DNA from 4 places in the Erwinia sp. E_sp_B01_1 genome. Region 3 is predicted to be linked to each of the others. Evidence: predicted binding sites of a transcription regulator. Region 3 holds the regulator's gene; each other region holds the start of a gene.
What was found. The regulator Fur, encoded in region 3, represses iron uptake genes when iron is present. The targets are predictions, from matches to a motif close to ATAATAATGAGAACNACTATCAA.

Region 1 (7,574 bases), 1.9 Mb from region 3:
CTGAATATCGTGCAGCGAATCGCACAACTTCATCATGGTGAACTGCGTTTAATCAATCGCAGCGATCGCAGTGGGCTGAATGCCACCTGCCTGCTGCCGCAGAATCTGAATGGCTAAGGGTGGGGATCCTTCCCCACCGTTCTGCATACTCAGAAATGCGTGTTAAGGCTCATATACCAGGTTCTGCCAGATTCGTTATAAGTATTGGCTCCTGCGCCATACATATAGGAACCGGTGTTGGCATTGCCGGTAGTCTGCGCATTGCCTTCCCGGTAATGCCTTTTATCCAACAGATTATCAAGTCCCAGCGTGATGCTGGCGTACTTATTGATATCGTAGGTGCCGCTCAGGCCGACGATGGAGTAAGGGCTGACGGTGGATTTCTCCGTACCGCTCACCGGCTCTCCCTTGTAGTTGTACTTCTTCGGCGTTTGTCGGCCATACCAGGTTAAGGTGGTTTGCAGGGACAGCGCTTCTGTAGCCTGCCAGGCAAGAGTCGAATTCAGCGTATACTCGGGGATGACGGAGAGGCGATCGCCGGTAGTTTTGTTTTTACTCTTAAGCATATAGGTCAGGTTATTATTCCAGGTCACGGACTCGCTGACCGGGAAATTCACTGTCCCTTCCAGCCCTTCCACCACCGCCTTTGGCACATTCTCCCACTGATAAATATCAGCGCTGCCGGTAGTGGACACGCCGCTGGGCAGATATCCCGCTTCGATTTTATTGCGGTAATCGTTACGGAACCAGGTCAGACCGGCTTGCCAGGCTTCATGTTTATACTCAATCCCCACTTCCTTGTTGATACTGGTTTCCGCTTTAAGATCCTCGTTGCCCATCAGATAACAGGCCCCTGAGCTGTCCGCACATCCCTGGCCACGGCTGTAAAGCACATAATTTGGGTTAGTCTGGTACAGACTGGGGGCCTTATAAGCGCGGGCGATACCCAGTTTTAGCGTGAAGTCATCGTTGAGCGACTGCGAAAGGTTAAGAGAAGGGCTCCAGTTATTTCCTACAATGCTGTGGTGATCAAAACGCAGGCCCGGCACCAACATGGTACTGTCAGTCAGCTCCATATTATCTTCTGCAAAAAGCGAAAAGATTTCTGCTGATGAGTACGGACTGCGGTTGGCGCTGTCGATCCCTTCAATGCCTCCTCCGGACAAGGCCTGAGTATTAGAGGCGCCATCCTTCATATGCTGCTGGTTCCATTCTGTACCCAGGGTTGCCGTCTGATTGACCAGCCATTCAAAAGGTACGCTGACTTCGCTGTGCAACAGAACGTCATCAAGCTGGATGGTAGAGAATCCACTGTCGGAGAATATCCCCTCGGTTCCCCCGGCTAACCCTTCATTCATTCTCGAATTACGGGTGTTTTCATACTGCGCGTAGCTTCGCGTGCTGACGCCATTATCCCAGACGCCTGTCCAGTTCACCGCAAAATCCTGACGGTAAAGCCGGTTGGTTTCGTTGCCGTAATTGTCCTGAACCAGCGCGCTGGTATTGGTATTCTGAGTATCACCAGCGTAAAGGTTTCCCTGACGGCTGTAGCCTGCGCTGAATTCCAGTGCCTGCCCTGGCGCAAATACCCAGCGCAGTTTGCCGTGAATATCTTTGTTCTCTACCCCTTCTCTGCCCGCAGGCACCGTATCCGCATAGGTGCCGGTACGCAGTGACTGATGGCCTTTGTTGATAAACTGGGCATCAGCCTGAGTTTTGCTGAGGTTGCCATAAAGCGTAAAACTGAAATCTTCTGCCAGCGGACCGGTCAGAGAGAAGTTACTGCGTTTTGTGGATCCTTCAGCCTTGTGCTCTGGCAGATTCAGATAAGTATTCCATGAACCGTGCCATGTATTTTGCGTCTGTTTAGTAATGATATTTACCACTCCCCCCGCAGCGCCATTGCCATATCTTGCCGCCGCCGGGCCCCGGATTACCTCGATATGATCAACCATTTCAGGGGGAACCCAGTTGGTATCGCCTCGCGTATCGCGTTCCCCGCGCCACCCTAACCGTACGGAATTTCGGCTGGAAACCGGCATACCATCAATCAGGATCAGCGTGTTTTCTGGTCCCATCCCCCGGATGTCAATCTGCCGGTTATTTCCGCGCTGCCCGCTGGTAGAGTTGCCGGTCAGGTTAACGCCCGGCATGGTGCGAATAATTTCGGAAAGGTCGCGTGCGGGAGGGTGTTTTTTGATTTCATCAGCCGTGATGGTAGAGACCCCAGGCGCCTGAAGCGTCTGCTCTGCGGCGGTGACCATCAGCGTACCTTCGTTAGTGCCACCATTCTCTGCCTGTACCAGTGACACCCACCCACATCCAGCCAGCGCTACCAGCGAGAGGCGTGATAATTTGAACATCGAAGCTATTTCCCTGCGAAAAGACCCGCCTTCGCCAGCCGAAGGGGGTGAAAGTGTTAATACGCGGAAACAGACTATTGCAAACGATAATACTTATCAATACGATATTTAAATCATTCTCATATTGAGCAAGAAGTTCACGCCGTAACAGGAAAAAATATATGACAATACCCATTCACCCCATGGGTTCCGCAGCCTGGTGGCAGGGGATTGCTCAGCAGGGAACCCCCGTAGTGGCAGAGACGAAAAATGGCTGTGCCGGAGTGACCTTCCTCTGGCGCGATCCCGAAGGAGATGAAAAGCATTCTTCCACCCGCAAAGTCTGGCTGAATATCACCGGCATTACTGACCATCACCGCGGCATTCTGCCCCCCTCTTTAGAACGAGTGACGGGCACTGATGTCTGGCAAATCAATTTGTCGCTCAGCGAATGCTGGCGAGGCAGCTACTCTCTGATGCCCGACAGCGCTACAGAAACCCCTGAGCAGCCCCTGACGATGAATGCCCTTCGCAACTGGTGGAAGCATAAATTCTTGCTGACTCAGCGCGATGTGTTTAATCCGCAGGGTAGCTGGAAAAGCGCGCGCGGCCACTGGGTCTCTCCCTTGCATATGCCAGCCGCTCCTGCCCAGCCAGAGTGGCAGCAGAGCACCCTGCCTGAAGAGAGCCCATCGGAACAACTCAGGTACTGTCGCTGGAAAAGTGATGTCCTTGGCAACAGCAGAGACGTTGCGATTCTCTGCACAGGCAATAAAAATCCCGCGCAGCGTCCGCTGATTATCCTGCTGGATGGCATGTTCTGGGCCAAAATCCAGCCGCTGTCCGCCCCTCTTTGGGCGATGACCCTGAGAGAAGAGATCCCTGAAGCCGTTTATCTGTTTATTGATTCAGTCAGTAATAAATTACGGTCACAAGAACTTCCCTGCTACCCCGCATTCTGGGAGGCTATCCAGCAAGAACTCCTGCCCCAGCTTCAGCAGGAGCTGGCTTTTTCACAGGAAGCAGCAAAGACAGTGGTGATTGGGCAGAGCTTTGGTGGCCTGGCAGCGCTCTATGCAGGGGTAAACTGGCCGCAGCGATTTGGCTGCGTACTCAGTCAGTCTGGATCTTTCTGGTGGCCGCACCGGTATTCTGAACCAGACCAGCCTCCGGGCATTTTGATCCAGCAAATTGAGCAAGGCCTGGCCGGAAACCCCTCCTTACGCATTGGGATCGACGCCGGCCTGCATGAAAAAATCATTCTGCAAGCAAACCGGCAACTGTATCCCTTACTGATCAAAGCCGGACAAACCGTCCGTTACCGTGAAATCGATGGTGGGCACGATGCCCTGTGCTGGCGCGGCGGGATCACCGACGGGTTGAAATGGCTCTGGTCTGATTCAGTGAAGGGTAAATAACTGTTCAATCCGCGTCACAAGATGCGTCGCACTGTAGAAATCAAGACGGAAACTGTCATTGCCCAGCGTGTAAACCTGCTGATGCTGAACCGCGTGGGAAGCTGCCAGTAAAGGCTCTGACAAAAATGCCGCTTTCCCTGACTCGTCAGTAGCAAACATCAACACCGACTGCCCTGTAATTCCGGTGACCAGATTCTCTCCGCTGAGCGGGATGATATCCCGCCGTTGTAGCCGCTTACGGGCATCAGCCACCACAACGGGAACCTGAGCAAGGGTGAAACCCAGCGATTTCAGCAGTTGTCCCTGAGCAGAATCGCGGGTCCAGAGATTGGCAATACGACTGTGCGGATTGTAAACCAGCGCCGTCACAGGCTGCGGCGGCAAAGCCAGAGTTCCTCTGACTTTCTCAACCTGACGCTGAAAAGACCGTACTGATTTCTCAGCCCCGGCTTCATGACCAGTGGCCCGGCCCAGAAGCAGCTCTATCTGCTGCCAGCTTTGTCGATCGTAATTAACGACCAGCGTGGGCGCTATCAGCGAAAGACGATCGTATAAAGCCAGCGCTGAGTCTTTGCCCGTTGCGCTGACCACAATCAAATCGGGGTTTTGGCCAGCAATGGATTCAAGGCTGGCTTCCCCCACGGGGAGCGGCTTAACGCCTTTGGTTCTGGCAACCTCACTCCACTGACGAAAGAAACCCAGCTCATCGGCAAGACGTTGCCCTGGTTGAGTCACGCCGCTGGCAATCACTGGCGCATCAATGGCCAGTAACGAGCCCGTCAGCGTAACACTCGTTGAAACAATACGCTGAGGTTGCTGCTGCAGCACAACTTCACCTTTGGGGCTGGGCAACTTGCGCGGCCACCCTTCAGTGGTAACGGCATGGGAGTTAAAGGCGCAGCAGAACAGGCTGGAAAGTAACATGTATCGCAGGGCAGAAGCAGGTTTCATCATTATCAGGGCTCATCGACAGGGTACCGACAGCAGGAAACAGCGGTCGGGCATTATTCAAATGATAATGATTATCTTTATTACTTGAAAGCGCTAATTACGGCAGGTTTTGTGGCAGGCAAAAAAAGGGACACATACAGTGTCCCCTTCTGGTTTAACGCTTGTAGATAATCTCGACGCCTTCGTCGTCTTCTTCATCCCAGTCGTCATCCCAGTCGTCATCTTCCACTTCAACAGCAGACTCGGCTTCGGCCTCTTCCAGCTGCTGACGGTGATAGTCGTCCCACATGAACTCGACTTTTTCAGGCTGCTTCTGCTCTTCTTCCGCTTCTTTTGGATTAGCGATAATGAAGGACATTACATCCCAGCAGAGGTCTTTCACGCCAGCACGGTTAGCTGCAGAGATCAGATAATATTTATCTGTCCAGCCCAGCGCTTCAACAATGGCTTTAGCGCGTGATTCAGCTTCTTCCTGATCCAACAGGTCCACTTTGTTGAAGACCAGCCAGCGTGGCTTGCTGAACAACTTCTCGCTGTATTTTTCCAGCTCGGCAAGAATAACGCGCGCATTCTCAACCGGATCGGATTCGTCAATCGGTGCCAGATCGATGGTATGCAGAAGCACACGGCAACGCTCCAGATGCTTCAGGAAGCGAATGCCCAGACCAGCACCGTCAGAAGCGCCTTCGATCAAACCGGGAATGTCTGCCACTACAAAGCTTTTTTCATTATCCATACGCACTACGCCCAGGCTCGGCACCAGGGTAGTAAAGGGATAATCAGCCACTTTAGGTTTTGCAGCCGAAACAGCACGGATGAAAGTGGATTTACCGGCGTTAGGCAGACCCAGCATACCGACATCGGCCAGCAGCATCAGCTCAAGCTGCAGATCGCGCTTCTCGCCCGGCGTTCCCATCGTCTTCTGACGCGGCGAACGGTTGATGGATGATTTAAAACGGGCATTGCCCAGGCCATGCCAGCCGCCTTTGGCCACCATCTGAATCTGGCCATGCGTCATCATGTCGCCCAAGGTCTCACCGGTGCCCTGGTCGATAATACGCGTACCTACAGGCACTTTGATGACGATATCTTTGCCGCGCTTGCCGGTACAGTCACGGCTCTGGCCATTCTGACCACGTTCAGCACGGAAAGATTTTGCAAAATGGTAGTCGATCAGCGTGTTGAGGTTTTCGTCAGCCTGCATGTAAACATCAGCACCGTCTCCACCATCGCCGCCATCTGGCCCGCCACGGGGGATATATTTTTCACGACGGAAACTGACGCAGCCATTGCCGCCATCGCCCGCAGCAACGAGGATCGTCGCTTCATCAACAAACTTCATGTTACTTCTCCGTAAATCATTCGCCCGGTACTGGCAGGATAACGCTTGTCCGGGTGTGATCCGTCTTGTGCCCGATGACGGAAACAGGGTGTCTGGCGCCGCAAACCTGCCTTTGCGTCGTAGTCCCTTACAGGAATCCGCCTAAAGACATCGTGCAGCTGAATATAAAGTGTACAGCAAAAATGGGGTTTGCTGTGAACCCACAGGCCTGTGGCCGGGGTTAAATGCAGAATGTAAAAAGCCCCGCAATCATAGCGGGGCTTTTTGATTCGCTGCAGAAAGCGGTATCAGGTACCGCTTTCAGGCACGAAAACCTTACTCAGCAACGATGCTGATGTATTTACGGTTGTTCGGGCCTTTCACTTCGAACTGGACCTTGCCGTTTGCAGTTGCAAACAGAGTGTGGTCACGGCCGCAGCCTACGTTGGTGCCCGCGTGGAATTTGGTGCCACGCTGACGAACGATGATGCTACCTGCCAGAACTTCTTCGCCGCCGAAACGCTTAACGCCGAGGCGTTTTGCATTGGAGTCGCGACCATTTCGAGTGGAGCCGCCAGCTTTCTTGTGTGCCATTAGTCAGTTCTCCTCTTAGGCGCTGATGCCAGTGATCTTCACATCAGTGAACCACTGACGGTGACCCTGCTGCTTACGATAATGCTTACGACGACGGAATTTAACAATCTTGATTTTGTCGCCACGACCGTGTGCAACGATCTCAGCTTTGATCAGGCCACCTGAAACTAAAGGCGCGCCAATTGTTACGTCTTCACCGTTGGCAATCATCAGAACCTGGTCGAATTCAATCGTTTCGCCGGTTGCGATGTCCAGCTTTTCCAGGCGAACGGTCTGACCTTCGCTTACTCGGTGTTGTTTACCACCACTTTGGAAAACCGCGTACATATAAAACTCCGCTCTCGCGCTTGCCGTCTTGGTTTCAGGCTGCGCTATAAATATTCACAATAGGGCGCGAATTCTACGCAAGTTCCGGAGTAATGACAAGTGCCTGATGCGGGGTATTGCAGAAAAAAAACGCAAAGCACAGGCAATTGTTTCGTTGCGACGATTTTCCAGTACAATCTGTTATACATTACATGCCGCAGGCACGGGTAAAGACGCTTATCATAGCAGCATACTGAGCAATAGCTGAACAGACTGATGAACTTAGAACAGATAAACGAACTCACCGCGCAGGATATGGCGGACGTCAATGCAACCATACTCGAACAGCTGAATTCTGAGGTTTCCCTCATCAATCAGTTGGGATACTACATCATCAGCGGAGGCGGTAAACGCATCCGCCCGATGATCGCTGTCCTGGCGGCACGCGCCGTAAACTACTCGGGAAAACAACACGTTACCGTGGCAGCATTGATTGAATTTATCCACACCGCCACGCTTTTGCATGATGATGTGGTGGATGAATCAGATATGCGACGGGGCAAAGCCACAGCCAACGCCGCCTTTGGCAACGCGGCCAGCGTACTGGTTGGCGACTTCATCTACACGCGTGCTTTCCAGATG
Region 2 (7,574 bases), 1.0 Mb from region 3:
AATAAGGTTACAACATGATCAGCACGATTAAATCAGGGGTTTTATCGCGAGTTTTTCACAGCGCTTCACGGCATTCGCAGGCAACGCTTAGCTCGCTAAATGACGCCATCGCCATGATTGAATTTACACCGGAAGGATTAATTCTGGGGGCTAATTCGCTATTCCTGGAGAAAATGGGCTACGAATTTCACGAAGTCATTGGCCAGCATCACAGCCTGTTCTGCACGCCTGCACTGGTCAGTTCACCTGAATACAGCCATTTCTGGCAGCGATTAGGCCGGGGAGAAAGCTTCAGCAATAAATTTCTGCGAGTGGCGAAAAATAACCGCCCCTTGTGGCTGGAGGCGAATTATGTCCCGGTACAGGATCGTCATGGCAGAGTGATCAAAATCGTCAAGCTTGCCACCGATATCACCGACCATATCCTGGATGCGCAGGAGCAGCGGGCGATGACGAATGCCATTAATCGTTCAATGGCGGTAATTGCATTTAACCTTACCGGTCAGGTGCTTCGTGCTAACGACAATTTTTTGAAAACCATGGGCTATCAGGCGGCTGAGGTGGTGGGCAAACATCACGGCATGTTTTGTCCTCCTGAAGTCCGAAACAGCAAAGAGTACGCTGAATTCTGGAAAAAGCTGCGTCGGGGTGACTTTGTTTCCGGCCAGTTCGCCCGCGTGAACCGGCAGGGCAAAACGATCTGGCTGCGTGCTACTTATAACCCGGTCTTTGATGAAAACGATCAACTGTATGAAGTGGTGAAGTTTGCCACCGACGTCTCTCCCCAGGTGCTGAAGAATCAACAGGATCGTGAAGCGGCTGAGCATGCTTATCAGGCCGCGCTGGAGACCAGCGAAAACACGCGTGTGGGCGTCAACGTTATTGAAAACAGCGTCAGGAAAATGAATGAGATCGCCGGGGAGCTGCGGAAAGTCTCTAACGATATTAATGGCCTGAGTTCTCAATCCGCACAGATCGGCGTGATTGTTGAAACCATCCGCTCCATTGCCAGCCAGACTAACCTGCTGGCGCTGAACGCGGCTATTGAAGCTGCCCGGGCAGGCACGCATGGCCGCAGCTTTGCGGTGGTGGCTAACGAGGTCCGCAGCCTTGCTGCCAATATTCATACCGCCAGCCAGGAGATCAGTGGTGTTGTCGACCGCAATCATGAACTTGCCAGTCTGGCCCAGAAAAATATCACCGCAAACCTGATCCGCGCTGATGAGGGCGTGCATCTCGTGCGCGAAGCCGGGGATGTGATTGTCGATATCCAGGCCAATTCTGCTCAGGTTGTGGAGGCTATAGGTAACGTGACAAATAAATTGACGGATTAAATTGAGAGGCGGATGGTGGCTTAATCGCCAGTAGTGACTGAAAAACCAGCACTATTTACATGCAGATACAAACGAAGCAGCAAGGATGCCTCGTTTCGGTGCATTGCGACTATTTGGGCTTTGCTAAACTTCTCAGGGTATTTCCCAATCCGAGGTGAAGAGTGAAAATTAAAAGTTACGCAGCGATGAAAGCCGGTCAGGCGCTTGAACTGTACGAGTACGATCCGGGTGAACTGAGTACAGAAGAAGTGGAAGTCGAGGTTGAATACTGTGGAGTCTGCCATTCTGACCTCTCAATGATCGACAACGAGTGGGGCATCTCCCGATTCCCTACCATTGCCGGCCATGAAGTGATTGGACGTGTTTCTGCACTGGGTGAGTCTGCGCAATCCAAAGGATTGAAAGTGGGCCAGCGCGTGGGGATCGGCTGGACGGCCAAAAGCTGTCAGCACTGCGATGCCTGTATCAACGGCGAGCAGGTCAACTGTGAAAAGGGCACCACGCCAACCATTCTGAACCACGGCGGCTTTGCTGAGAAACTGCGTGCAGACTGGCAGTGGGTGATCCCGCTTCCGGAGAAGCTGGATCTGGCAAGTGCCGGTCCTTTACTGTGTGGCGGCATTACCGTCTTCAAACCGCTGCTGATGAGCAATATTACGGCAACCAGCCGTGTGGGCGTGATCGGTATCGGTGGTCTGGGACACATTGCGATTAAAATCCTGCGTGCAATGGGGGCGGAAGTTGTGGCTTTCAGTTCCACGCCGGACAAAAAGCAGTCGATTCTGGATATGGGGGCTGATGAGGTGATCAACAGCCGCGATCCTCAGGCACTGAAGGCGCAGGCAGGGCGTTTTGATCTGATCATCAGCACCGTAGCGGTAGATCTTGACTGGAAACCTTACTTTGCCGCACTGGCACCAAAAGGGAAATTCCACACCGTAGGCGCAGTGATGAAACCCTTCCAGGTCGGCGCGTTTGATTTGATCATGGGCGACAAGGCGTTGACGGGTTCCTCTACAGGATCGCCGGGCCAGCTACGTTCGCTGCTGAAACTGGCTTCCCGCGCCAATATCGCCCCCACCGTTGAATTCTTCCCGATGTCGAAAATCAACGAAGCGCTGGACCACGTCCGTGCCGGTAAAGCTAACTTCCGTGTGGTACTGAAAGCCGATTTCTGATCCTTTAAGGTCTTCAAACCGGTTTAAACCAGCGCACAGGCGCTGTTTTTTTTGTCAGAAACAGGGGAGAATTGCACTGACGGGCACCATTCAGTATGGTGTCGGCAATTTCTCCCTGTTAACAGGATGCACTATGACACCTCATTCACCGAAAGATCCCCTGCACGGCCTGACGCTTGAAGCCCTGCTGAATGCGCTGGTGGCTCGCTATGGGTGGGCAGAGATGGCTGCACGCATCAATATCAACTGCTTCAAGAGCGATCCAAGCATCAAATCCAGCCTGAAGTTTTTGCGCCGCACGCCGTGGGCGCGCAAAGAAGTGGAAGAGTTCTATATTGCCTCGCTGGATGAACCAGCAGCCCCTGAACCAGAGCTGCCCGCCGACAGCCCCTGGGCTAACTGGAAAAAGAAAGAATAAGTTTCAGGATGGGGATCTGGCAGTAACCCGGTCAATCAGATGCTGGCCAGCGTAGCGGAGAGCATTCAGGATCATCGTTAGTCCGGTTATTCTCCAATATCGCCAGGACTTGTAAGACAGTACTGGCGGTTGTACGAATTTACTGGCCCCCCTGGCTGGTTGAACCCCCTGAATAACATCAATGACATTTTTGCCCGTATGCAGGCAGCTAGGATAGAACGGCGTATCGTTGTCAATTTATCCCTGTAATTAATGAAGTTACCGGGTTTTATCATCCTGATGAATCCCGGAAATGCCTGCTTTCAAACGCTTCAACAGACACATCCCCCCGGCGTCTTACAAAATTCTGAAAAGTTCCCTAATATTCTTTTACATACTAAATAAAAAAAATTATAGTTCTCATTCGCATTTGAGCAAAGGCGGGGCAGTGGCTACATCGTCGCTCAAAATAATAAATAAGAGAAAATTCTGAGGTAGTACGATGTCTTTTGCTTCAAGCCGTATCAGGGAAAAGCGCTTCATCAGTGAAGCTGGCTCCAGCATTGCACCCCGCTATACTCTGGTCGCCGCACTGGTTGCGGCGGCTTTGCAGGTTCCTTATGCCTCAGCCGCAACGGAAACCCCCACACCCGAAGCGGCAAATACCAGTACCGGACAAACGCTGACGGTTAATGCCACCACTGGCAGCGCATCTGACACGGCCGCCACCGATTACAGCGTGCCGGTGACCAGTGCCGGTACCAAAATGACGATGATTGCACGCGACATTCCGCAATCGGTCAGTATCATCAGCCAACAGCGTATGGAAGACCAGCAGCTCCAGTCGCTGGGGCAGGTGCTGTATAACACCACCGCCATTCAGGAAGAGACCGCCGATCTGGATCGCAAAACCTACTACTCGCGGGGTTTTCTGATCGACAACTATATGGTCGATGGTATTCCAACCGTGTTTGAGCCACGCTGGAACCTGGGCGATTCCCAGACGGACTCTGCGCTCTATGAGCGTATTGAAGTGGTGCGTGGCGCATCCGGCTTGATGACCGGTACAGGCAATCCTTCAGCCTCGGTAAACATGATCCGCAAACATGCTGACAGCCGCGAGTTCAAAGGCGATGTCACCGCAACCTATGGTAGCTGGAATAAACAGCGCTATGTGGCCGACCTCTCCGCACCGCTGAGTGAATCAGGCAACGTGCGTGGCCGTGTTGTTGCCGGTTATCAGGACAATGACAGCTACGTTGAGCGTTACAGCGCAGAGAAGAAATTCTTTTACGGCACGGTGGATGCCGATCTGACCGATTCCACCACCCTCTCCGTGGGATACGAATTCCAGGAAACCAATGCCAATCGCCCAACCTGGGGTGGGGCACCGCGCTGGTATCTGGATGGCAGCAAAACGGATTATCGCCGTGGCTACAACACTGCGCCAGACTGGGCTTACAACGACAAAGAGAGTTCAAAGCTCTTTGCTAATCTGAAGCAAAGTTTCGACAATGGCTGGCAACTTAATCTCAACGCCACGCATAACGTCACCTTTATTAACAGCAAGCAGCTCTACATTGACGGCTATTTCGATAAAAACACCGGTGCTGGTGTTTCACGTTATGCCGGCTATCCGGTCGTGGGCGGAACAGGCTATAACAGCGGCAAACGTGAAGTGAACGCCGTTGATACTTACGCCAGCGGCCCCTATGAGCTGTTTGGACGCCAGCATGAGCTGATGGTGGGGGTGAATTACACCAAACAGGAAAACACCTATTACAGCGCCTTTGCCAATCTTTCTACGGAAGACATTGGCAACTTTAACAATTTCAGCAGCGATTTCCCGGAAACCGACTGGGGTCCACGTTCGCTTTCACAGCAGGATACCATCCGTCAGAGGTCGGGCTACCTGGCCACCCGCCTCTCGCTGGCTGACCCGCTGCACCTGATCCTGGGTGCCCGCTATACCCGCTGGAGCACGCACACGCTGACCGAAGAGTTGGAAAAAAACAACATCTCGCCTTACGCCGGAGTGGTGTTTGATATCAATGAAAACTGGTCAACCTATGCCAGCTATACCAACGTGTTCCAGCCACAGACCTACCGCGACATCAATGGTGCCTATCTGTCGCCAGTCGAAGGCAAAAACTACGAAGCCGGGGTGAAATCAGACTGGTTTAACAGCCGCCTGACCACCTCGCTTTCGGTGTTCCGTGCCGAGCTGGACAATGTTGGTCAGAGCACGGGGCAGATTATCCCCGGGACGCAGGACACCGCCTATGAGGGCAAAGATGGCACGGTTAGCCGTGGCGTGGAGTTTGAAATCAACGGCGCCCTTACCGATAACTGGCAGATGACCTTTGGCGGCACGCGTTACATCGCTGAAGAGCGCGATGGCACCGCGGTAAATCCTCAACTGCCACGCACTCAGTTAAAGCTTTTCACCAGCTACCGCCTGCCTCAGTTGCAGGATCTCACCCTGGGTGGCGGCGTGAACTGGCAGACGCATGTCTGGGATGAAATCGACGGGCCGGAAGGCGTGGGCACGCGTTATGCCGAGCAGGGCAGTTATGCGCTGGTTAACCTGTTCAGCCGCTATCAGGTGACAAAGCAACTTTCCGTGCAGGCCAACCTGAATAACCTGTTTGATAAGAAATATGACACCACCGTAGACAATATCTACGCGCAGTACGGTGAACCGCGTAACTTCTCGGTAAGCGCCAACTACAAGTTCTGATAATGTTGAAAATGGCTCCTGAACGGAGCCATTTTTTCCAGGCGCTGCTTCCCCGAGGCGATTCGCACACAGCCTGCCTTGATGACCTGGACACCACGTCCTCAAGGTATTTCGCACACTGAAAACCCCGATCACCAGGGAACCACTTTCCCCTGATAGTCCAGATAGTGCAGGCCTGAACGTCCTTGATATTCCGTCATGGTATTTATTAACGCCGGAATGCTTTCAGCGATAGTCAGCCGTGCCTGCGATCCCCCCATATCTGTGCGAACCCAACCGGGAGCCATCAGCAACAGCGTACGGGGATCTTCACTGTGCCGCGCCGCAAAACTGCGCATAAACATATTCAGTGCGGCTTTACTGCCCCGGTACACTTCGTAATTGCCATTGGTATTATTCGTCAGGCTTCCCTGACCGGAAGACATAACGCCAATCGTGCCGGTCTCCACCACCCGATCCTTGAACACTTCAATCACCCGCAGCGGGCTGAGGGAATTGGTGACCATCACCCGGATAAATTCGTCAGTGGATACATCGGCAATGGTTTCACCGTCGCTATTTTTAACGCCAGCATTGATAAAAAGCAGGTCCACTCGCAGATCGCCAAGCCGCTGGTGCAACGCAGCCACTTGTTCTGGAAGGGTAATATCGACGGTTTCCACCCTGAGATCGGGGTGTATATCGGCCAGCGCCAGGAGTTTATCAATTGAGTTACTGCGGCCAGTGGCTGTGACTTTCCAGCCGCGATGAAGGTACTCTTCCACCATCGCCAGGCCCAAACCGCGTGAAGCGCCAATCAGCAGGGCAGATTTTTGTTCTAATCTGGACATGGATGCATTCCTCATAGTTCAGCTGAAAAAAGTGTTTTCTCTTCAGTCTGTGTCAGTGAAGAAAATATAGCCCCGGCAGAGATAAGGCGGAAGACGCAACGCCTGCACTGATAACCTGCACCAAACGCCTTCCCACATTGAGGGGCGCGGGATAATATGGCTGCCATGAACGATCCCGATCTGAACTTACTGATAGCGCTTGATGTCCTGCTGGCAGAGGCCAGCGTGGCCGCGGCTGCCCGTCGTCTGGGGTTAAGCGCCTCCGCCATGAGCCGGACTTTGGGTCGGCTACGAACGGTGACAGGCGACCCTTTGCTGGTGCGGGCAGGGCGCCGCATGGTGTTAACGCCCGGAGCTGAAGCCCTTCGTGAACGGGCACATAACACCGTCTTCGAAGCCCGTTCCGTACTGCGTCCCGCTGTCGACGAATTTGATCTCTCCTCCCTGAATCGCGTTTTTACGCTGCGAACCAACGATGGCTTTGTGGAAACTTTTGGCGCCACGCTGATTGCTGCCGCCTGTGCTGTCGCGCCGGACGTGCTTCTGCGTTTTGCTCCCAAGCCTGAGAAGAGCAGCGTTCCGCTGCGTGAAGGGCAGATTGACCTTGAGATCGGGGTGCTGGGGGAAATGGGGCCGGAGGTCAAGATTCAGGCTCTGTTCAGAGATCGCTTTGTGGGCGTGGTCAGAAAAGACCATCCCCTGGCGCGAGAACCCGAGGTCACTGCGGAAAAGCTCGTTGCCTGGAGTCATGTGGTGACCTCCCGCCGTGGGCTAATCCACGGGCCGCTGGATATCGCGCTCGCGGCATCGGGTCTTGAACGTAAGGTGGCTGCTGTGGTGCCGGGTTTTGCTGCCGCGCTGGCCGTGGCTCAGGCTTCTGAACTGATAGCACCGGTATCTGAAGCCTTCCTGAATTCGCAGCCGGTGATCAATGCCCATATAAGGGGATCGCTTTTCGCTTTCGAACTGCCGGTCGCGACCGATCAAATGACGATATCGCAGATGTGGCATCCCAGGCTGGATGCCGATCCGGCGCACCGCTGGCTGCGGCAACTGGTACTAAGCGTCTGCCGCGGCCAGCCGTAAATTCAGGCC
Region 3 (7,574 bases):
GCCCTCACCGTTCTCGGTCAGGCGTAAAGCAGGACGGGGAGTGGGTAAGCCAATGGCCATTTCAGGGCAGGCGGGCTCGTAACGTATGAAAGGGGCGAGATCTTCTGCAGCAAAAGCACAGCGTTTATGGCCGCCATCAAAACGGACTTTATCGCCAAGCAGGCAGGCACTGATACCGACGGGAATTTTCTCGCTCATACTTGTACAACCTCCAACTTCTTGTAGAGGTTTAAGTGTAGCTGAAAGAACGCTGATAAGCGCGTCTGGCAGAAAGAAAAGATCAAGAAGGGTAAAAAAACCTGCCGTATGAACTACACCTCGCAGGCTGGTTGAGTATCCACCTTAAGGGGTGCAGTTCATATAGCGGGTTAATATCATAAGAAATCGCAGCCTGCGGCTTCTGACTGGGCCAGCCAGACCGGCTGACTGCTGGTTTTAGACCAGACGCGGTGCAAATAGCTGTAGAACCTTGCGCGATCCTGGCGAAACACCATTATGGGTAACGCCAGCAAACCTACAACAATGACGGCTGTCCGACGCAGGACGATCCGGCTTAAAGAATAGGATTGGTAAAGACTCATACGCCCTCCAAAAGTTAATAAGTAATCTGTGCAAAATAATAGCGCTTATCGTGTAATTTTACTACTCATCCGACCACTAATTTGTACTAAAATTCACCAATTTTAATGCGCACCTGTAATCAAGTTACAGTCTTGTTAAAATTATGGTGATTATTTAACATTGCATCTGCCCTGCCCTTTCTGCTTGCCCGCTAAATCGCAGACATAAAAAAAAGCGCTGAAGGTAAATTCAGCGCCTTTTGTTATGACCTCGCGACTAAGCGAGGAGAGTCAGTGACTATGCGTTTTTCAACACTTCACTGACAATTTCTACTGCTTCTTTTTCAATCTTCTCGCGGTGCTCTGCACCCAGGAAGCTTTCGCAGTAAATTTTGTAGGCATCTTCGGTGCCGGAAGGACGGGCAGCAAACCAGCCGTTTTCCGTCATCACTTTCAACCCGCCAATAGAAGCGCCGTTACCCGGTGCTGCTGTCAGACGCGCAGTGATCGGGTCGCCCGCCAGCGTGTCGGCACTGACCATTTCCGGTGACAGTTTAGACAACGCCGCTTTCTGTGCGGAGGTGGCAGAAGCCTGCAGACGATTATAGCTTGGTGCGCCAAAACGCTCAGCCAGTTCGTCGTAGTGCTGCTGTGGGTTTTTACCGGTTACCGCAGTGATTTCTGCCGCCAGCAGGCACATGATGATGCCGTCTTTGTCGGTAGACCACGGGGTGCCGTCAAAACGCAGGAAAGAGGCGCCAGCGCTCTCTTCACCGCCAAAGCCAAAGCTGCCATCAAACAGGCCATCAACAAACCATTTGAAGCCAACCGGCACTTCCACCAGCTTACGGCCAATGTCATTCACTACGCGGTCGATCATCGCACTGGAAACCAGCGTTTTACCCACGGCGACGTCTTTGCCCCACTGTGGACGATTCTGGAACAGGTAGTTGATGGCGACTGCCAGGTAGTGGTTCGGGTTCATCAGGCCAGCTGGCGTGACGATGCCGTGACGGTCGTAGTCCGGATCGTTAGCGAAAGCCAGATCGAACTTGTCGCGAAGCGCCAGCAGACCCGCCATCGCACTTTCAGAGGAGCAGTCCATACGGATTACGCCATCTTTATCAAGGTGCATAAAGCGGAACGTCTGATCCACTGAATCATTAACAATAGTCAGATCCAGATTGTAGAATTCAGCAATACGCTGCCAGTAAGCGATACCCGAGCCGCCTAACGGATCGACGCCAATTTTCAGGCCAGCTTTCTGAATAGCGGGGATATCAACGATCTGTGCAAGGCCTTCGATATAAGGCTGAATCAGATCCTTCTCCTGCAGATGGCCGCTCTCCCAGGCTTTGTCCAGCGCAATGCGCTTAACATCCTTCAGACCATCTTTGATCAGCGCATTGGCACGGTCTTCCACAACTTTGGTGACGTTGGTGTCGGCCGGGCCACCGTTTGGCGGGTTGTATTTGATGCCGCCATCTTCCGGTGGATTGTGCGAAGGCGTGATCACAATACCGTCAGCCTGAGCGCCGCCGGCTTTATTGTGCTCAAGAATAGCGTTTGAGATGGCTGGGGTTGGCGTATAGCCATTGTCCAGCTGCACAATCACATCCACACCGTTAGCGGCCAGCACTTCCAGCACGGAAATGATCGCTGGCTCTGAAAGCGCGTGGGTATCTTTGCCCACGAAGCAAGGGCCAGTAATGCCGTTCTTCTTACGTTCTTCGGCAATTGCCTGAGCAATCGCCAGAATGTGCGTTTCGTTAAAGCTCTGACGCCCTGCACTGCCGCGATGGCCAGATGTGCCGAATTTCACCGCATGTTCTGCATTATTCAGATCGGGTTGCAGGACATAATACTGCGAAGTTAACTGTGCAACGTTAATCAAATCACTTTGCTGGGCTGGCTGCCCGGCACGGGGGTGATTGGCCATTGGCGATTCTCCCTGACGCTTCTTTATCAGTTAGAGGGTACCGCAAACCTTGTCAGCCAGCTCCTGAGGGAACTGCATTGACAGCATGATGTGTTCGACCATGCTTCGTTTGCGATCTGTGTTGGTGTTGGTGATCACCCAATACGGTGTGCCGGGAATATGTTGTGGCTTGGTATGGGTGCCATTCTGTATCAGGGTCTGCTGATTGCCTGCAAAGTAGACGCGCGTGCGGCCAAGCAAGGAGTCGGTCGCGGCGGCAAATGCCTTGGGATCCTGATTGTATAAAGTCGACAAAATCAGCATAAAACGATTCACCGCTTTTTTCTGCTCGGCGTATTCGTCAGACAACATCAGCTCGCGAACAGCGCGAACGCGATCCTGCGGGCGGGATTCAGCCTTTACCGGTGCGGCTTCTTTCGAAACGCTCCCGGCTGCTACTGCAACTGCAGGTGCACTCTGACCAGCAGTAAATTTAAGCATACGGCGTAAAATGTCAGAGGCGCTTTCACCAATATGCTGAGTGTGGCTGGCGATATAGCGGTATAGCTCTTCGTCGACTTCAATAGTTTTCATCTTGATCCAATACAATTATTGCTGATAAGAGCCGGACTGCACGGAACCTGTTGAGGACGCGTGCCGGATAATCCAGCTCTAACACGAGGATTATAAAGTTAAATCCTGCCGGGGAGTAGCGCCAGCCCCTGATACCAGCAAAAGTCAGACTATGCCGCAAAAAGTTTTGCGGGACTTCACTGGCCGTCGAAGCAGGAAAAAGTAAATCTATGATACCCTAACCCCTGGTTTCAACAGTAAGAACTTTGTTATGAAATTGAATGCCCGCTTGCAATCTGAACAATCTGTTACCTCTGACACGCCCGTGGTTTTACTGCATGGCCTGTTTGGCAACCTGGATAATCTCTCCGGGCTGGCAAGAGGCTTAAAAGACGACTGTCGTCTGGTGCAGATGGATCTTCGTAATCATGGCTTATCCCCGCGTAATGAGAGGATGGATTATCAGGCTATGGCAGAGGATGTCCTTGAAACCCTGGATAACGAGGGGATAGATCGTTTTTCAGTGATTGGCCATTCGATGGGCGGGAAAGTGGCGATGGCGTTAACTTCACTGGCACCTGAACGCATTGAGCAGGTAGTGGTGATAGATATCGCCCCTGTCGCCTACCCGGAGCGTCGACACGACGCCATTTTTGCCGCTCTGAAAGCAGTAACCGATGCCGGTATAACTGTGCGTAGCGATGCAGCGGCCCTGATGCGTGAGACGCTGGAAGAAGAAGGCGTTATTCAGTTTCTGCTAAAATCTTTCCATCAGGGAGAATGGCGATTCAACGTGCCGGTACTCTGGGAATGCTACAACCGGATTATTGGCTGGCAGCCGTTACCCGCAGGGTCACAACCCATATTATTTATCCGTGGCGAACTTTCTCCTTATCTCGCCGATGAGTACCGTGACGCGCTGCTTGCCCAGTTCCCTCAGGCCCGTGCCCATGTGGTAACCGGTGCCGGTCACTGGGTTCATGCTGAAAAACCTGATGCTGTTTTGCGCGCAATTCGACGTTTTTTTGCGCTGTAAAAACAAATGTTTCCTGAGATGGCTAAAACGTTGTCGTCATGACTTTCACTGGGGTATGATGGCGCGCTTTAAATTTGTCGCAGCACGAATTTCAGCCGACATCAGGCCTGAACCATCGAACTCCAGCCTTTCAGTATCACGATTCTATGGCAAAAGAAAACACGGACCGCACCACGATCGATCTGTTCGCAGATGACCGTCGCCCGGGACGACCTAAAACTAATCCGCTTACGCGTGATGAGCAGTTGCGTATCAACAAACGTAACCAGCTCAAGCGCGATAAAGTGCGGGGACTGAAACGCGTTGAGCTGAAAATGAACAGCGACGCAGTGGATGCCCTGAATGAACTCGCTGAGCAGCGTAATATGAGCCGCAGTGAGTTAATAGAAGAAATGGTTATGGCGCAGCTGGCCGACCAGAAGCGCTAAACAGCATCAGCTTACCGGCTGTCCGGCATCTGCCGGTGAAGCACAAAGCGACAAAAGCGGGCGGATTACTCATTTATCCCCCTGGAGCTGTCTGCTATCATTGCCGGTATCTGTAGTGAGCAGCCTTTACCCCATCATTGAGATTCAAGAGGTTAGTAAGTCATGGCAATCGTAGGCATTTTCTTTGGCAGCGATACGGGCAATACAGAAAACATTGCAAAAATGATCCAGAAGCAGCTCGGTAAAGAGGTTGCTGAAGTTCAGGATATCGCTAAAAGCAGCAAAGAAGACCTTGAAGCCTTTGATATTCTGCTGCTCGGTATCCCAACCTGGTATTATGGTGAGGCCCAGTGCGACTGGGATGATTTCTTCCCGACGCTGGAAGAAATTGATTTCAATGGCAAACTGGTAGCCCTGTTTGGCTGTGGCGATCAGGAAGATTACGCAGAATACTTCTGCGACGCGATGGGCACCATCCGCGACATCATCGAGCCTAAGGGTGCGGTTATCGTGGGTCACTGGCCAACAGAAGGTTATCATTTCGAAGCCTCTAAAGGGCTGGCGGATGATACCCATTTCCTTGGCCTGGCCATTGATGAAGATCGCCAGCCAGAACTGACCAGCGAACGTACCGAAAAGTGGGTCAAACAAATTTTTGATGAGCTCCAGCTGCAAGAAATCATTGAAGCTTAAGGAGTGCGGCCTGTTGTGGGACATATCTCACATCAGGCCAGTGATTTTTCCTATAGAAGTAATAGGCACATTTTTGTAACTTTCATCTGCAAAACTGTAGAATATCGCCATCGGTCACCCCGCTTTCTCAATGTCTTCGCCCTGCTGGCGATGACAGAGCGAAATGTTCACCCAGCGCTTGCTCTTCCGGACGTAACGACTTTCATCATTACCTCCCTCAACAGTGACGCATCGCCGGTAGTATTCATTTCGAAGTATCAGATCTATAATGAGACGTTTAGCTTTTCGCGTCGACCGATGTTCATGGCTTTTCAGCCACACAGTGACTAGCAAAGTAACAGGACAATATCCGCATGACTGACAATAACACCGCATTAAAGAAGGCCGGCCTGAAAGTCACGCTTCCCCGACTGAAAATTCTGGAAGTGCTTCAGGAACCTGAGGGCCATCATGTCAGTGCGGAAGACTTGTACAAGCGCCTGATAGATATGGGCGAAGAAATTGGTCTGGCGACGGTTTACCGCGTTCTGAACCAGTTTGATGATGCGGGGATCGTTACCCGTCATAATTTTGAAGGCGGCAAGTCCGTTTTTGAACTGACTCAGCAGCATCACCACGATCACCTCATTTGCCTGGACTGCGGTAAAGTGATCGAGTTCAGCGATGAATCTATCGAAACTCGCCAGCGTGACATCGCTACGCGTCACGGTATTAAGCTCAGTAACCACAGTCTGTACCTTTACGGTCACTGTACCACTGGCGATTGCCGCGAAGACGATACCCTGCACGACAAGTAATCTGCACTAACAGTAAAAACCGGTGAACTTCACCGGTTTTTTTTTGCCCTTCTTAAAGCTTCTCTACCCTGCTGAAGCGTTCGCCGGCTTTATTCACCGTGCGCAACCACACTTTGCCTTCCACCTGTGGCTGATGCCCGGCCTCATAAAGCTGCCAGGTTTTCCCTTCATCCAGACTGTACTGCACAGCCAGGCCCGGTAATGCCGTATTGACCTGTAACTTACCCTTGACGATTTTACCGCCCGGTAAAGGTAAGCGATAAGCTATGCCAGCCTTGTCCAGCTTCGCCAGTTCACGCTGGCCCAGCAGATTGGCAAATCGCTGCCAGTCCTGGCGCTGAGCGTCCTGATCCACAAAGTGAGTTTTACCACCGATATACTCTTTCCCTGCTTTGTAATCCTGCTCCCAGTCAGCCCGATGCCAGGCTCGTTCCGCAACGGAAAGGACGCGAGGGAAAATCATATATTCCATCTGCTGGTCGGTACGAACCGTTTCGCTCCACAACTGAGCGGAAAGCCCGGTGGCTCCAGGCCAGGCTTTGTCCGATTTTGCACTGAAATTTTTGCCATCGCGATCGACCGAGGTCTCGGCATTTTGCGGCAGGTTATCCGGTGCGAAGCCGAAAACTTTACGTTCATCACTGAAGCGGGTGCCCCAGTAATAGCCACGCTCAAGAGGATTAACCTCATACGGGAAGTCCATATAGAGATAATCAGGATTTGAAACAATCACTTCGTAGCCTTTGTTTGCCCAGTCATTGGCCGAGTCAAATCCTCCCCAATAGAGGGTATCCCAGAAGTTCACCGCAACCTTTTCGGTGGCAAAAGCGTTAGCATCCCTGGCATCTTTCAGCCCATCCTGCCATGCCTGCATCTTGCCGATGCCATGCGCGTTAACCTGCTGACTGACTTTCACCGCAAAATAGCTCGGCAGGTGGCCAAGATCGGCCACTTTCCCCTCTTTAATCATCTTCTGACAAACCTGGGATTTCGCCCACGGCTGATCTTCCTTGCTCATGTCCAGCAACCCGGTGCCGGCAACCGGTTTTTTGATGTCAGAGTAACCCGCGCCAAATCGGATATTTTTCGCTTCATCTCCGCCGAAATGCCAGGTCTGAAGCGGCTGCCCGGCCGCCTGGTGCATAGCCTGAATCTCACTGATGATTTTATCGGTAAAGCGTAATGAAGAGGTCAGGCAGGGATTCAGATAGCTGGTGCGATTGTAGAGCTGAACCGAAGTGGTGTTTGAGTTATCGGTGGGATCGACAAGCCTGTAGGCCGTGGCTTGCTGGGTTTGACCTGCTTTCATCAGGCGATCGTAGCGTGCCTCCATTGAGACCACGGCAGCCCGGGCATGGGCAGGCATATCGATTTCGGGAATAACCTGAATGCCGCGCGCATCTGCATATTTCACGATGTCGATATAATCCTGGCGGCTGAAGTGGCCGCTACCATTGTTATCGCTCTGCGGGCCCGATCCAAGTTGCGGCAGCAGGCAACGCTTTTCACTGAGGTCATGGCAACGTTTAGATCCCACGTCAGTTAATTCAGGCAGGCCTGGAATTTCAA
Region 4 (7,574 bases), 460 kb from region 3:
TTCATAATCATTACTGCCAAGATCAAGAACCATACGTTCCCGATCGGCGTCTAACAGCTTAGTAATAAACTGGCCCCTGGCATGGGAAACCATGATCGGTGTCTGGTTTTTTAACAGAGTCTTTAACACCGCAAGCACGGCCAGCGGGCCGCGTTTGAGGTATTGCTCTTTATCTTCTTCTTTCACATCCCACTCCAGTTGAATGTCAGAAAACGCGGCATCATTGGTGCTACGTCAAAGTATCGGCACTATAACCTGGCGCTTTAGCCCCGGGGCAAAAAAATTTAACAAAAAGTTTGGATTTAAATCACAGTGTTAGAATTTTTGCCTATACTTATGCCGTCTAATCAGTAGGTAACAAGGAGCAGGTAATGGGAATTTTGTCTTGGATCATTTTTGGTCTGATCGCAGGGATCATCGCTAAATGGATTATGCCGGGTAAAGATGGCGGTGGATTTATCATCACCGTGGTCCTCGGCATTATCGGTGCCGTGGTTGGGGGCTGGATCAGTACCCTGTTTGGCTTCGGCAAGGTAGACGGATTTAACTTCGGCAGCTTTGTAGTAGCGGTGATCGGCGCGATTGTCGTGCTGTGGATTTACCGTAAAGTCAAAAGTTGACGAGTGCTGGTTAAAAAAAGGGAGACGATTATCGTCTCCCTTTTTTTATCTGCAGATTAGAAGTCGTAGCCCACTGTCGCCACCACGGTGCGCTCTGCGCCCCAGTAGCAATAGCCTGTGCCGTAGCAGGCCGCAACGTAATCGCGATCGGTCAGATTATTGGCGTTAACCTGCACGAATGCTCCTTTGAGGCTGCTGTTCCAGGCGCCCAGATCGGCGCGCACGGAAGCATCAAACAGCGTGGTGGAAGGCAGGCGAGTGGTGTTCTCGTTATCGGCCCATTGTTTACCGATGTAGCGAACGCCTGCACCCACGCTGATCCCCCAGTCAAACTGGTATTTCGCCCAGGCAGAAGCCATGGAGTTCGGGGTGACGTATGGCGTGTGCCCGTCGTTGCCATCCACTGAGTCTTTAAAGCGAACGTGGTTCAGGGTGTAGTTGGCGATGGTGCTCAGGCGTGGTGTCAGCTGGTTATGTGCCTCCAGCTCAATCCCCTGCGAATGTACTTTACCTGCAGGTTCAAAGTAAGACTCCTTCACCACGCGGTTGCCCACATCCTTCTGCGTCAGATCGTAAACCGCCACGGAGTAGAGATCGGAGGTGCCATTGGGCTGATATTTTACCCCAGCCTCATATTGCTCGGCGGTAGTCGGTTTAAGAATGCTGCCATCCTGGGCAGAGAGTGACTGAGGAGTGATCGCCTGGCTGTAGCTGACATACGGGGAGATGCCGTTATCAAAGGCGTACAGCAGCGCCGCACGGCCACCGATATGATCGTCCTGACGACGTTTTTTGTCGTCTGCCGATCGGGTCTCTGACACAATCCGGTCATAGCGGCCAGATAAGTCCAGATGCCATTTTTGCCAGGTCATCTCATCCTGCAGATAAACGCCGGTCTGATAATAACGTCGCTGGGAATCGGCAAAAGTGTAATCCAGTCGATCGCCAACTGCCTGACCCGTTACCGCATTCAGCTGATTTGCCGCACCGCCGGCATCGCTGAGATCGTTCTTATACTGGTGGTATTCAGCACCCAGCACCATTTTATGGTCAACTTCGCCAGTGGCGAAATCCGCTTCCAGCTGGTTATCAATGGCCCAGGCACTCAGGGAAGAACGGGAGCCTGAGTAATACCGGTTCAGCAGATCCGGATTATTTGCGTCCCAGCCAATCTGATAAACCTGATCCAGATCGACGTTAGAGTGGGAATAGCTGGCATTGGAACGGAAGGCCCAGGTGTCATTAAAACGATGGGCAAACTCATAGCTGTAAATCTGCTCGTTACGTTTGAACTGATCCAGCGAGCTGTCGCCATCGTAAAACCCATTGCTCAGCTTACGACCATTGTGTTCAGTGATGCTGCCGTCACCGGGCACTGCGCCGTGATAGCCACCGGAAGGATCTTTCTGCAGATAGGCACGCAGCAACAGCGAGGTATCCTCATCCGGCTGCCAGAGCAGAGAAGGGGAGATAGCATACTTCTCTTCGCGGGTATGATCGTACTGGGTATCGCTGTTACGGGTGATGCCCGTCAGGCGAAACGCCCATTGATCGTTAATCGCATTGGTGTAATCAAAGGCGGCGCTGTTGGTGGAGTTGGTCCCGGTGGAGGCACGGAAATGTCCTTCCTGAATAAACTGCGGCCTTTTAGAGGTTTCCATCACCAGTCCGCCTGGCACGGTCTGACCATAGAGCGCAGAGGAGGGGCCTTTGATCACGTCAATGCGTTCCAGGAACCAGGGATCAACCTGCATAACGTTGTAACTGCCCGGATCGCTCATTACCCGCAGGCCATCAAGGAAAATGTTATCCACATCGCCGCCGTGGAAGCCACGCAGTGAAACGGTGTCGTAGCGGGTGGCTGCGCCAGCAAAATTGGTAAAAGCCCCGGCGGTGTAGTTCAGCGCCTGGTTAACATCCATTGCGCCCTGGTCTTCCATCTGCTGGCGGGTGACTACCGACACTGACTGCGCTGTGGTGATTAGCGGGCGGTCGGTTTTGGTCGCGCCAGAGGAGGTTTTCGCGGTGTAACCCTGTGTTGGCGTGGTCGCCGTTTCTACGGGTTGTGCGGTGACCACCAGGGTCTCAGCAGCAAAGGTGAAAGCAGGAGTAGCCAGTGCAATCGAACACAGCAAAGCAGAACGCTTTAGAGTAAAAGCCATTCTCATTGTTAATTCCCTTACAAAATGCGAAGTAAGAACCGTTTGCGCTGGCAGAGGTGAAAGACGCGCAGTTACGGTAATGTAAAGATTTATGATAATCTCAATGAGAATTATTATCTTTTCGTTAAAGGGATTCAAGCATTGATTTTGCTTATATATTCCCTGATAACGATAGGGGTTGTCGTGATCCGATAGAGGAGGCGGGCAAACAGATCCAGCGGATTTCAGGGAAATCAGGGGCTGAGAGGGGCAGGACAAAATTGAAAGGGCGCTCCCGCGTCAGGAAGCGCCGTGTAATACCCGTTACCGGGCTTTGGTCAGATCGCCCACGTTGTTACAGGTAGTATTTTTCGGGCAGTAGAGATCCATCAACTTCAGGGTCACGCCGTTGGTCCAGCCAAAGCCGTCCTGCAACGGATATTCACCGCCGCCACCTCCGCCCAGCCCCTTGCCTTCAACCACGTATTTTTCGACCAGCTTATGTTCTTTGTCATAAGTCGTCTGTACGTTCTGCAGGAAGCGCATACCGATATCCTTCGCCAGCGCCTGCTTGCCATAGTTGTTCAGCCCCTCGACAGCCGCCCACTGAAGCGGTGCCCAGCCGTTAGGCGCATCCCATTGCTGGCCATTATTGACGTTAGTGGTCGCCAGTCCGCCTTCCTTCAGCAGATGAGCGCGGACGCCCGCTGCGGTGCGTGTCGCTTTTTCATCCGTTGCCGCCTGAAGATAAAGTGGGAACAGCGCGGCAGCCGTCAACTGTGGCCGGACCTTCTCTTTCTGCCAGTCATAATCGGCATACCATCCCTGTTTGTTATCCCACAGATAGCGGTTGATCGCCGCCTGACGCTTTTGAGCCAGCTCGTCAAACTGCTTAACGGCCTGCTCGTTGTTGGCAACTTTACTGGCGCGCGCCAGCGTTTTTTCCAGATGGAACATCAGCGCATTCAGATCCACCGGCACAATACGCGTGGTGTGGATGGTGTAGAGATCTTTCGGATTATCAAACCAGCGGGAGCTGAAATCCCAGCCGGAAGCAGCACCTGCACGCAGGTCGCGATACACTTCGGCTTTGTTTCGGTCGGTACTTTTCTGCGCGGTGGTAATGTCATCCATATAGGATTCCGTACGCGGCACGTCACGCGCATCCCAGTAGCGGTTCAGTACGGTGCCATCCTTGAGCTTCACTACGCGCTTGCTGGCTTCACCGGCCTGGACGCTGTCGGCATCCGCCATCCAGTAGTCATACTCTTTTTGCAGTTGAGGCAGATACTTACTGTATGTGCTCTCCCCCTGATGCTGTGCCAGCAGATCCACCATCATGCTGAAGAACGGCGGCTGTGAGCGGCTCAGATAATAGCTGCGGTTACCGTTAGGGATATGGCCCCAGGTGTCCAGTTCCCAGGCAAAGTTATCGACCATGTCCTGAACCCGATCCCAGTGACCACTTTCAGCCAGACCCAGCATGGTGAAATAGCTGTCCCAGTAATACACTTCGCGGAAGCGGCCACCCGGCACCACATAAGGCTTGGGCAACGGCAGCAACGAATCCCACTGGCCTGCCTGCTTAGCGGAGCGGGTCAGCACCGGCCAGAGACCGTTGATGTGTTCACGCAAACTTTGTCCGGCCGGAGGCACATATTTTTCACCTTCAGCTGGCAGGGTAAAGTTGGTCTCGACAAAATGCTTCAGGTCGAAATTGCGCTGATTTTTCTGCATCTGCCAGTCAGCAAGAATGGTACTGGGATTACTTTTGGGCACCGCATCAGCAAAGGTTTTTTGATCGGGATAAAATTTTGCTGCCTGCACGGCATTAAACAGCGGCCCAAGACGAATATCAGGGGGCTGTGGAGTATTGCTCATCAAATGTTGCTGCGTGTCGGCTTCCGCCGCATAACCCGTTTGTGTCAGTGCCGCGACCACAAAAGGCAGTACCAAAACCGCTTTCCAGTGACGTTTATCGACTCTCTGCATTAGTAGTTCTCCATGTCCGGACGATGCGTTGTCTGTAAGTTGTTGACCCTGAAACAAACTTTAGACGAGTTTCATCATAACGACGGTGAACATGCCGGGAAATGTGATGCGATCTGGGTTTTTCGGCCTCATTCTGCCGTTACCGGACCTGGCGACAACACGCCAGACCGGGTAATGTTTGACAGCATCATTAGCCTGCTGATGCTTTAATAAATGGCCCCGATCCTGTGGATTCCCTGATAACCATCCCGGAAAAAAGGGATTGTCACGGCCAGGATAGCCGCCATCCAGCATGGAGATAATCCGGGTTATCACTTCACTGACCATCTCGCTGACCGGATCTTTCACGCTGGAGAGAGCAGGGATCAGCCACGAGGCGGTGGGAATATCATCAAAACCCATCACCGACACCTGCGCCGGTACGGCTATGCCGGTTTCATGCAGTTTCTTTAAAACGCCGGTGGCCATTTCATCATTACTGGCGAGCAGGGCGCTGAATGGCACCTGGTTAATCAGCAAAGTTTCTACCGCCGCTGCACCACTGGCCGGCGACCATTTTCCCTGCACGATCAGCGCTTCATCAACGGGCAGGTGGCTCTGGATCAGTGCCTCTTTATAGCCGGCAAGCCTTTCGATAGCGGTGGGAGAGTCCAGCGATCCGGTGACAAAGGCGATAGCCCTGTGCCCCTGCCCGATAAGGTATTTTGTGGCATCAAAACTGGACCCTTTGTGATCGCAATAAATACAGTGACTGGGGTGTTTACGCAGCTTTCGGTTGACCACCATCAGCGGTTTTTTAACGCTATCAATCAGGCCATCCAGCTCATCAATTGAGAGAAATCGCGGCCAGATGATGATCGCATCGCAGCGTAAATCATGCAGATATTCGATAGCCTGCCGCTCTTCCTCTGCGCTGTTTTTACCGTCCACCAGCAACAGCTGGCGGCCACAGGCATTGAGTTTTTTTGCTGCCTGCGAGATCAGCTCGCTGAAATAAGGGCCATTATAAAGTGTGTTAGTGACCACCAGGCCAATACACATTGAGCTGCTGGTGGCCAGATTACGGGCCAGCAGATTGGGCCGGTAGCCCGCCTCTTCAATGGCTTTGAACACCCGATCTTTCGTTTCCTGACCCACATAGCCCTTGCCGGAAAGCACGCGCGAAACCGTGGCCTTAGAGACGCCTGCTTTGTTAGCCACTTCCTGCATTGTCGACACCGGCACCTCCTGGAATAATTATTTTAATGCGCCATTCTACACCGCTTACGCTGACGCGGAAATTCAGCGCTATTGGCGATCTTAATCACAAATTTGAAACCCGTAATTAACTAAATCTTGAAGTCTCACCCTTTAGTGAACATTCTCGTGTGAAACCGGTTACCTCTTTTTCAGTTTAGCAGACTTTCGCCAGTGGATGGCCGTCAGCCTGTCAGATGAAACTAATATAACCCCTTGTTTCATGGAGAATTCATTCTCATGGCTAAAGATTTTTCTTCGCTGGCACGGTCGATACTCAACTCGCTGGGTGGTGCCGGTAATGTGGTGGCCGTTACCCACTGTATGACGCGTCTGCGGTTTGTTGTGGCTGATGAACATCAGATCGACAGCGCGCAACTCAAGGTGTTGCCGGGCGTGATGGGCGTGATACAGAACCAGACCCAATGCCAGGTGATTATCGGCAACAACGTCTCGCACGCTTTCGCCGAAGTTCAAAAGCTGCTGCCGGAAAACAGCGCTGCCCGACAGGAAGTGAAGGCTCCCAATAAGCTCACTTTTAAACGCGTCGGGGCAGGCATTCTCGATGCGTTGATTGGCACTATGTCCCCGCTGATCCCGGCCATTATTGGCGGCTCAATGGTGAAGCTGCTGGCGATGATCCTGGAGATGAGCGGCGTCTTTACCAAAACCGACTCCACGCTGGTGATCCTCAACGTCATTGGCGACGGGGCGTTCTTCTTCCTGCCGGTAATGGTTGCGGCCTCTGCCGCCGTGAAATTTAAAACCAATCTGTCATTGGCGATAGCTATTGCCGGGGTACTGGTTCACCCGGCCTTTATTGAGCTGATGGCGAAGGCCGCCAAAGGCCAGCCGGTGGAGTTTATCGGCCTTTCCGTCACGGCGGTGAAATACACTTACACGGTGATCCCGGCGCTGATTATGACCTGGCTACTGTCACACATTGAGAAGTGGGTGGATCGCATCACGCCAGTGGTGACGAAAAACTTCCTGAAACCGATGCTGATTATGCTGATCGCTGCTCCCATCGCTATCCTGCTGATTGGCCCGCTGGGGATCTGGATTGGCACCGGAATTTCTGCACTGGTCTATACCGTACACGGCTATCTGGGCTGGTTGTCCGTGGCGATAATGGGCGCGGCCTGGCCGCTGCTGGTGATGACCGGGATGCATCGCGTCTTCACGCCGACCATCATTCAGACCATCGCCGAAACCGGCAAGGAAGGAATGGTGATGCCGTCGGAAATTGGTGCAAACCTTTCCCTGGGCGGATCTTCGCTGGCGGTGGCCTGGCGCACCAAAAACCCGGAGCTGCGGCAGACCGCGCTGGCCGCCGCAGCTTCTGCCATCGTCGCCGGGATTTCGGAACCGGCACTTTATGGGGTGGCGCTGCGTTTAAAACGCCCCCTGGTTGCCTGCCTGATCAGCGGCTTTATCTGCGGCGCGGTGGCCGGGATTGGTGGGCTGGCCAGCCACTCTATGGCCTCGCCGGGGCTGTTTACCAGCGTCCAGTTCTTTGATCCCACTAATCCGATGAGCATTGTCTGGGTGGTGGGCGTAATGGTGCTGGCAGTGGTGCTCTCGT

Region 1: fepB (Fe2+-enterobactin ABC transporter substrate-binding protein) is a predicted target of Fur. The motif match lies at 4,773-4,795, and genes of this name have one in related genera.
Region 2: fhuE (ferric-rhodotorulic acid/ferric-coprogen receptor FhuE) is a predicted target of Fur. The motif match lies at 3,317-3,339, and genes of this name have one in related genera.
Region 4: VRC33_RS09065 (TonB-dependent siderophore receptor) is a predicted target of Fur. The motif match lies at 2,880-2,902, and genes of this name have one in related genera.

Annotation. Positions count from the first base shown of each region.
Region 1 covers NZ_CP142208.1:4,269,424-4,276,997, forward strand. Annotated here, with positions in the region: gene pmrB (two-component system sensor histidine kinase PmrB) at 1-117, shown strand, start outside; gene VRC33_RS19850 (TonB-dependent siderophore receptor) at 150-2,363, opposite strand; gene fes (enterochelin esterase) at 2,525-3,760, shown strand; gene fepB (Fe2+-enterobactin ABC transporter substrate-binding protein) at 3,743-4,714, opposite strand; gene cgtA (Obg family GTPase CgtA) at 4,866-6,053, opposite strand; gene rpmA (50S ribosomal protein L27) at 6,369-6,626, opposite strand; gene rplU (50S ribosomal protein L21) at 6,642-6,953, opposite strand; gene ispB (octaprenyl diphosphate synthase) at 7,209-7,574, shown strand, end outside.
Region 2 covers NZ_CP142208.1:2,417,903-2,425,476, reverse strand. Annotated here, with positions in the region: gene VRC33_RS11555 (PAS domain-containing methyl-accepting chemotaxis protein) at 15-1,334, shown strand; gene VRC33_RS11550 (NAD(P)-dependent alcohol dehydrogenase) at 1,520-2,512, shown strand; gene VRC33_RS11545 (VF530 family protein) at 2,646-2,930, shown strand; gene fhuE (ferric-rhodotorulic acid/ferric-coprogen receptor FhuE) at 3,412-5,649, shown strand; gene VRC33_RS11535 (SDR family NAD(P)-dependent oxidoreductase) at 5,781-6,479, opposite strand; gene VRC33_RS11530 (LysR family transcriptional regulator) at 6,645-7,565, shown strand; gene VRC33_RS11525 (amino acid ABC transporter ATP-binding protein) at 7,568-7,574, opposite strand, start outside.
Region 3 covers NZ_CP142208.1:1,404,023-1,411,596, reverse strand. Annotated here, with positions in the region: gene VRC33_RS06930 (DUF523 and DUF1722 domain-containing protein) at 1-198, opposite strand, end outside; gene VRC33_RS06925 (YbfA family protein) at 375-581, opposite strand; gene pgm (phosphoglucomutase (alpha-D-glucose-1,6-bisphosphate-dependent)) at 859-2,499, opposite strand; gene seqA (replication initiation negative regulator SeqA) at 2,530-3,072, opposite strand; gene ybfF (esterase) at 3,323-4,087, shown strand; gene ybfE (LexA regulated protein) at 4,234-4,515, shown strand; gene fldA (flavodoxin FldA) at 4,678-5,208, shown strand; gene fur (ferric iron uptake transcriptional regulator) at 5,562-6,005, shown strand; gene VRC33_RS06890 (beta-N-acetylhexosaminidase) at 6,058-7,574, opposite strand, start outside.
Region 4 covers NZ_CP142208.1:1,861,616-1,869,189, forward strand. Annotated here, with positions in the region: gene VRC33_RS09055 (flagellar regulator YcgR PilZN domain-containing protein) at 1-186, opposite strand, end outside; gene VRC33_RS09060 (GlsB/YeaQ/YmgE family stress response membrane protein) at 372-620, shown strand; gene VRC33_RS09065 (TonB-dependent siderophore receptor) at 677-2,788, opposite strand; gene treA (alpha,alpha-trehalase TreA) at 3,086-4,753, opposite strand; partial or broken gene VRC33_RS09075 (LacI family DNA-binding transcriptional regulator) at 4,944-5,971, opposite strand; gene ascF (PTS cellobiose/arbutin/salicin transporter subunit IIBC) at 6,230-7,574, shown strand, end outside.